2 linked regions of the Pelobacter seleniigenes DSM 18267 genome follow. The protein of the gene in region 2 interacts with the protein of the main gene of each other region in a pairwise test. Links are inferred from orthologs where the notes say so. Each region holds a gene or a part of one and is shown on either strand. Other genes may lie near its edges.

Evidence for each region.
Region 1: the proteins of lepA (region 2) and N909_RS0122645 interact in binary tests that used the Escherichia coli proteins (3 or more experiments, as listed by UniProt). The link is inferred for Pelobacter seleniigenes DSM 18267 from one-to-one orthologs.

What each region holds. Positions count from the first base shown.
Region 1 is NZ_JOMG01000005.1:304,256-307,572, reverse strand. The notes cover bases 262-3,258. They hold N909_RS0122645 (zinc transporter ZntB), read right to left. Parts: upstream 2,246-3,258; coding sequence 1,277-2,245; downstream 262-1,276. Other genes in these bases: N909_RS0122635 (AEC family transporter), read right to left, coding at 3,036-3,258; N909_RS0122640 (nitroreductase family protein), read right to left, coding at 2,424-2,963; N909_RS0122650 (hypothetical protein), read left to right, coding at 784-1,233; N909_RS0122655 (type IV pilus twitching motility protein PilT), read left to right, coding at 262-782. Also shown: more of N909_RS0122655, read left to right, coding at 1-261; more of N909_RS0122635, read right to left, coding at 3,259-3,317. UniProt on the Escherichia coli protein: Zinc transporter. Acts as a Zn(2+):proton symporter, which likely mediates zinc ion uptake. Purified ZntB reconstituted in liposomes also binds and transports Cd(2+), Ni(2+) and Co(2+).
Region 2 is NZ_JOMG01000005.1:436,041-439,333, forward strand. Bases 96-3,068 are described here. They hold lepA (translation elongation factor 4), read right to left. Parts: upstream 2,496-3,068; coding sequence 696-2,495; downstream 96-695. Other genes in these bases: lepB (signal peptidase I), read right to left, coding at 96-692; N909_RS25960 (hypothetical protein), read left to right, coding at 2,987-3,068. Outside these bases: more of lepB, read right to left, coding at 24-95; more of N909_RS25960, read left to right, coding at 3,069-3,151; N909_RS0123260 (transporter substrate-binding domain-containing protein), read left to right, coding at 3,213-3,293. UniProt on the Escherichia coli protein: Required for accurate and efficient protein synthesis under certain stress conditions. May act as a fidelity factor of the translation reaction, by catalyzing a one-codon backward translocation of tRNAs on improperly translocated ribosomes.

The sequences.
Region 1 (3,317 bases), 130 kb from region 2 along the record:
CGGTTTTCAGAATTATTCCGGCTGAGATCCTCAGTGTGGAACAACTGGGCCTGCCCGAAGCAGTGCTCAGCCTGACCGAATATAAAAAAGGCCTGATCCTGGTCACCGGTCCGACCGGCAGCGGTAAATCGACCACCCTGGCCGCCATGATCGACCATATCAACGCCACCAGAAACGAACACATTCTGACCGTTGAAGATCCCATTGAATTCGTTCATCAGGCCAAGAAAAGCCTGATCAATCAGCGTGAAGTCGGCGTCCACACCGTCAGCTTCGCCTCGGCCTTGAAGGCGGCCCTGCGCGAGGATCCGGACATCATCCTGGTCGGTGAAATGCGCGATCTGGAGACCATTGAGCTGGCCATTACCGCGGCGGAGACCGGGCACCTGGTTTTCGGCACCCTGCATACCAGCAGCGCAGCAAAAACCGTAGACCGGCTGGTCAATGTCTTCCCAACCACCCAACAAGAGCAGATCCGCACCATGCTCGCTGAATCCCTGCGCGGAGTGGTCGCCCAGCAGCTGCTGCGCACCGTCGATGGCAAGCGTTGTGCGGCCCTGGAAATTTTAAAAGTGAACGCCGCTTCGGCTAATCTGATCCGGGAAGGGAAAACCTTCCAACTGCCGTCGGTTATCCAGACCGGTCGGCGCGACGGCATGCAGCTCATGGATCAAGCCCTGCAGGAACTGGTCAAAGAGAAGCGCGTGACGCCGGAAGAAGCGTCCCGCTTTGCCGTCAATAAAAACCTATTTGCCACCTCAACCCAGGCCACAGGTGAATAACATGGAAAACCAACGCATTTCCGTTGAAACCAGAGCCGTCCGCATAACCCTCCGCACCGGAGTGCAGCTGGAAGGAGAATTGTTCCTGCAGATGCATGGTGCGCATCAATTCGGCCCACAGCGGGTCGGAGAAGTTCTCAACGGCGCCGAACCGTTCATCCCATTGCGCCATGAGGGGAAAATCGACTTACTCAATCTTCACCAGGTCATCGCCGTTGAAACCCCAGCAAGTGATGAATTCGACGAACTGTTGCGGCTGGGCAAAGAGTATCGGGTCGAAGTGCACATGACTGCCGGTCCGGCGCTGCAGCTGGCGACCTTTGTCAGCCTGCCCGACGAGCACAACCGGATTAAGGACTTTCTCAATCAGGGCCGCAAGTTCCTGCTCTTCCTGCAGGACGACCGGGTGGTTTACCTGGCAGGCAAGGAGATTGTTCGGGTCATCGACTGAGCAGCGGCACTCCTGTCCTGCTTTGCAACAGAGCTGACACCTCTCAGACCCAGCGGATTCTCCTGAAAATCAGCAGCTGGATAACCACAATCACCAGCAGGAGCAGACAGACGAGCAGAAACGCAAGGGGGTTGTCGCTGCCAGGGATTCCACCGACATTGATTCCCAGCAGCCCGGTCAACAGTCCCAAAGGCAGGAAAACAGCGGTAATGATGGAGAGGATATAGAGGGTTTTATTCATCTGCGCCCCCATCCGGCTTTCCAGTTCCTCCTGGCAGACCGCAGCGCGATCCTTGGCTGAGTCGAGATCCTCCACATAGCGGGTGATCTGATCGGCGGTTTCCCTGAGCTTCGCCTTGTCAAACTCGTCAAGGATAACGTTTTTTTCCGTCTGCAGTCGATTCATCACCTCCCGCTGCGGAGCGAGATAGCGCCTTAAACGAATGATCTGCCGGCGGATCGCGCTCAATTTGCCGCGTAACTCGTAGGTCCCGCGTTCCAGCACCTCATCTTCCAACTCGTCAACGGCATCTTCCATGGTCTCGAGGACATCAGCCATGCGCCAAGCCAGTCCATTACTGAGTTGAACCAGGAAATCGCCGCAGTTCTCAGGGCCGTTACCCTGCTCAAGCCGGGAGCGAATGTCTTCGATGGCCATAAGTTTACGGTGGCGGATAGAGATAACCCGATTCGCTTCGATCCAGAGCCGGATCGAGACCATATCATCAGGTTCAGCCCCCGGATTGAGATTCACTCCGCGCAGAATGACCAGCAACCCGGCAGGATGAGAAAAACAGCGCGGCCGGGTGTCTTCAGCCAGAAACGCTTCCAGAACCAGCGGATCGATTCCGCTCTGCTGCCGCAGCCAACTGTGGGACTCGACAGCGGTATAATCCAGATGGAGCCAAAGCGCTCCTTGTTCAGCTGCCCAGGCCTGAGCTGCGGTGGCGTCAAGCGCCTTCCCATAGCCGTTGCCAAGGAGTAAATAGGCCGATACCAAAGCTGATTCCATGCACAGCTCCTGTCAGGATAAATTTGGGGGCTTTTAAGCTGCCGCAACAGTTAAAGGTGAAAATACCGGCTTAATGACAGAAGTCTGACACAAAGAGCAGGGATTTCAACCCCTTGTCGTGACGAGGATTTTGAACAACAGTCTTGGTGCAGCACAGCTCGGGGCACTTCAGCCCTGCTCACCAGTGCTCATAATGCACAATCTCAGCGAGATTTTTACGCCGTTTCACGACCGGTGTTTCCGCTGGATAGCCGAGGGTGATAATACTGAGTACATAGCGGTCATTGGGAACGCCGAGTAACGGCCGGATCCGCTCCTGGGTAAACTGGGCAACCCAGCAGGTTCCAAGCCCCTGGGCAACAGCCTCCAGAACCAGATGCTCAACACCGATAGCGGTATCGCGTAGCACCAGTTTAAGTTCCTTCTCCGGACTCTGCTCGTCGACGCTCAGCGGAACATCTGCCGCAACACGGGTCCGCGGGTCGGCCACGCAGGCGATAAAAATCGGTGCGCTGAGCATCCAGGGTTGATTTCCGCAGGCCGCAACCAGCCTCTCTTTGTGCTCCTGCTCTTTAATAATTATAAAATGCCAGGGTTGGCTGTTGTGGCCCGAAGGAGCCATTCGCGCACTCTCCAGTACCGTCTGGATAAGCTCATCGGGTACCGCTTGCGCAAGGTATTTGCGAACACTTCTTCTGGCAGCAATCGCTTCAATCATTGACCGTTCTCCAAATCCGGTGGGCAAAGCACCCCACCAACCTACCCATTAAAACAAAGATCCTCTCCAGCGCTAAATTAGCACAAGATAGATCAGAGGCAAGCTGAGAAAGGCGATGATGATGCCGAGTCCGGACATGGCCACAGCCAGGTCGGCATCCATCTTCGCGGCAATCGCCATGGCTCCGGCGGTGATCATCGGCGGCATCCCGGCTTCCAGAATAGTCACATCGTAAGCCAGCCCGGACAACCCGAACAGCCGACAGACCAGGAACACCAGCAGCGGAGCCAGCAGTAGCTTGACCGTCATGCCATAGCTGAATGGAATCAGGATATTCATATTCATGCGGATCTT
Region 2 (3,293 bases):
ATTAAAGCAGACCTAAGCCGGATTCAATTGATCGGTCGGCCGATCCGATCAAAGCGGATTTTGTGCAGCAAGTCACCCTGGGCGTTCCAGGACCAGTATTTGATGAAGGCCAGGCCTTTGATCTTCGACTGATCGACAAACCCCCAGAAGCGGCTGTCATAGGAATAGTCCCGATTATCGCCCATGACAAAATAACTGTGCTCCGGGACCCGGATCGGCCTCATGAAATCCCGCGGACTGGCGACGGCAGGAATAACTTCAGGATCCTTATGCCGTTCCTGGGGGATATGGTAAAGTTCACCGTTGACATAGACCTGCTTGTTTTTGATTTCCACCAGATCCCCGGGCTGGCCGACTACCCGTTTGATAAAATCACGCCGCTGAAAATAAGATTTGTTGGCGTCTTCCGGAAATTCGAAGACAATAACGTCGCCTCGTTTCGGTTCACGCAAAACCAGGTAACGGTTATCACTGAAGGGCAGACTGGTTCCGTAAATGAATTTATTCACCAGCAGATGGTCACCGATCAGCAGCGTATCAAGCATTGACCCGGAAGGGATCTTGAACGCCTGAAAGAGAAAGGTACGAATAATCAGCGCCAGAACAACGGCAACGATCAGGGCCTCGGACCATTCACGATACCAAGGTTTCGCAGGTCCCTTAACAGTCTTCTTTTTACTGAATAATCCCATTATCTACTCTTTTACTTTGAGGATGGCGAGGAAGGCGTCCTGAGGTAGCTCGACACTCCCGACCTGTTTCATCCGCTTTTTCCCGGCCTTCTGTTTTTCTAGTAATTTGCGCTTACGGGTAATATCGCCGCCGTAGCATTTTGCCGTGACATCTTTCCGTAAGGCCTTGACCGTAGAGCGGGCAATAACCTTGTTACCGATGGCCGCCTGGATGGCGACTTCATATTGCTGGCGAGGAATGAATTCTTTCATCTTCGACACCAGCTCACGCCCCCGGAACTGCGCTTTATCCTGATGCACGATCAGTGACAAAGCATCGACCACATCGCCGTTGATCAGGACATTGAGTCGGACCAGGCGGCTGAAGCGAAAATCGAGATGCTCGTAGTCGAGCGAGGCATAACCGCGGGTAATGGATTTCAGCCGGTCGAAAAAGTCCAGAACGATTTCGTTGAGCGGCAATTCATAAACCACCATGACCCGATTGGCGGTCAGGTATTTCAATTCACGCTGCACACCCCGTTTTTCGATACACAAACTGAGCACTGCCCCCACATATTCGTTCGGTACATGGATCGAGGCCAGCACAAAGGGCTCTTCAATCTTTTCAATATACTGCATATCCGGCAGCATATTGGCACTCTCAACCTGCAGCAGGTCACCTTTGGTGGTGGTAACTTTATAAACAACGGTGGGCGCCGTTGTAATCAGATCGACGTCAAATTCCCGTTCCAGCCGCTCCTGAATGATTTCCATATGCAGCAGGCCAAGAAAACCGCAACGAAAACCGAATCCAAGGGCGAGGGAATTCTCCGGCTCAAAGGAAAACGCGGCATCGTTCAGGCGGAGCTTTTCAAGGGCGTCGCGCAACGCATCGTAGTCCCCGGAATCAATGGGATAAAGTCCGGAGAAAACCATTGGCTTGACTTCCTGGTAGCCAGGCAAGGCTTGTTCGGCCGGCCGGTGCAGGTGAGTTATGGTGTCGCCGACCTTGGCGTCTTCCACCACTTTGATTCCGGCAATCAAAAACCCGACCTCCCCTGCGGCAAGCTGGGGCAATTCAAGGGGATGCGGACAAAAAGCCCCGACCTTCTGGACCTCATAAACCCCTTTGGTCGCCATCAATTTAATTTTTTCGCCTTTTCGGACGGTTCCTTCGACGACCCGGATCAGCACAATAACCCCCTGGTAGGAATCGTACCAGGAGTCAAAGGTCAACGCCTGAAGCGGTGCATCCGGATCACCTTTGGGGGCGGGAACCTTATGGACGATCGCTTCCAGGATCTCGTCGATGCCCCGGCCTTCTTTGGCGCTGGCCAGGATCGCCTCGCTCGCGTCAATACCGATAATTTCCTCAATTTCGGCCCTGATCCGCTCGGGCTCGGCACTGGGCAGGTCGATTTTATTAATGACCGGAAAGATATCCAGATCCTGATCGATAGCCATATACACATTCGCCAGGGTCTGTGCTTCAACCCCCTGCGCCGCATCAACCACCAGCATGGCACCTTCGCAGGCGGACAGTGATCGGCTGACCTCATAGGAAAAGTCGACATGGCCGGGAGTATCAATCAGATTCAAGATATACTGTTTCCCGTCCCGGGCTTTATAAGGCAAACGGACCGCCTGCGCTTTGATGGTGATACCACGTTCGCGCTCCAGGTCCATTTTATCGAGATACTGATCCGACCGCTCCCGTTCTGTTAACGCCCCGGTTGCTTCAAGAAGACGGTCTGCAAGAGTGGACTTACCGTGGTCGATATGGGCGATGATGGAAAAATTTCGTATATTGCTTTGATTCATACAGTCTCGTTGAATGGCCTGGTCAGCCGGCATTGAAAGCGCAGGTTCGGTTAAAATTAACCGCTAATATTAGGCCGGATCCAACCGGTTTGTAAAGTGGAAAGGCCGCTGATTGTCGGCAGAAAACGGAAACGACGCTTACCCGGTTCTTGGAAAAGCTCATCCCCTGACTGCTTCAGGCCCTGTTGAGCACAAGAAAGGCTGCTAGCGTTTTTAATTCCCCCGCCATGGGCCCGGCAGACAAGCCACTCCAGATGCTATTGGGCCAATGGCTGAGCTTGAAAAAGGCTCAGGGATGGACTTTTTAAAGGCCGGCTAAAAGCCAACAAACCCATGTTTCTGTCGGAATTCAATGTCCCCGCTATTCAAATAGCCACTGTAGAACGTTTTTAATGAGTGTTTGTATCAATGACCTCTTGTTTGCGATAATCCCTCTGTGCTATAAGAAGAATTTAGTGATTACAACATGTTCCTGACAGTGGAGTTTTCCCATGGATCGTTCAGATCGTTCCCGGCCGGAACCTGTCGAAGTTGTCTGCCCGAAGTGCCGTTACACGGAGATCATCTATCTCCCCAAAGACGATCTCCCCCAATGCCCTGACTGTCATATCCAGATGATGATTTCGGAACTTTTGGATGAAGGAAAATCATACTGAACCCAATCCGCCGATCTGGTTCGGCTCAGCATTCCTTTTTATTGAACAAGGAGGATTATCGATGAAATCTGTCAAACTTATCGTTACGTTGTTGTTGGCTCTTTTCGTCATCCTGCCGGGCGTTGCCAGCGCCGACACTCTG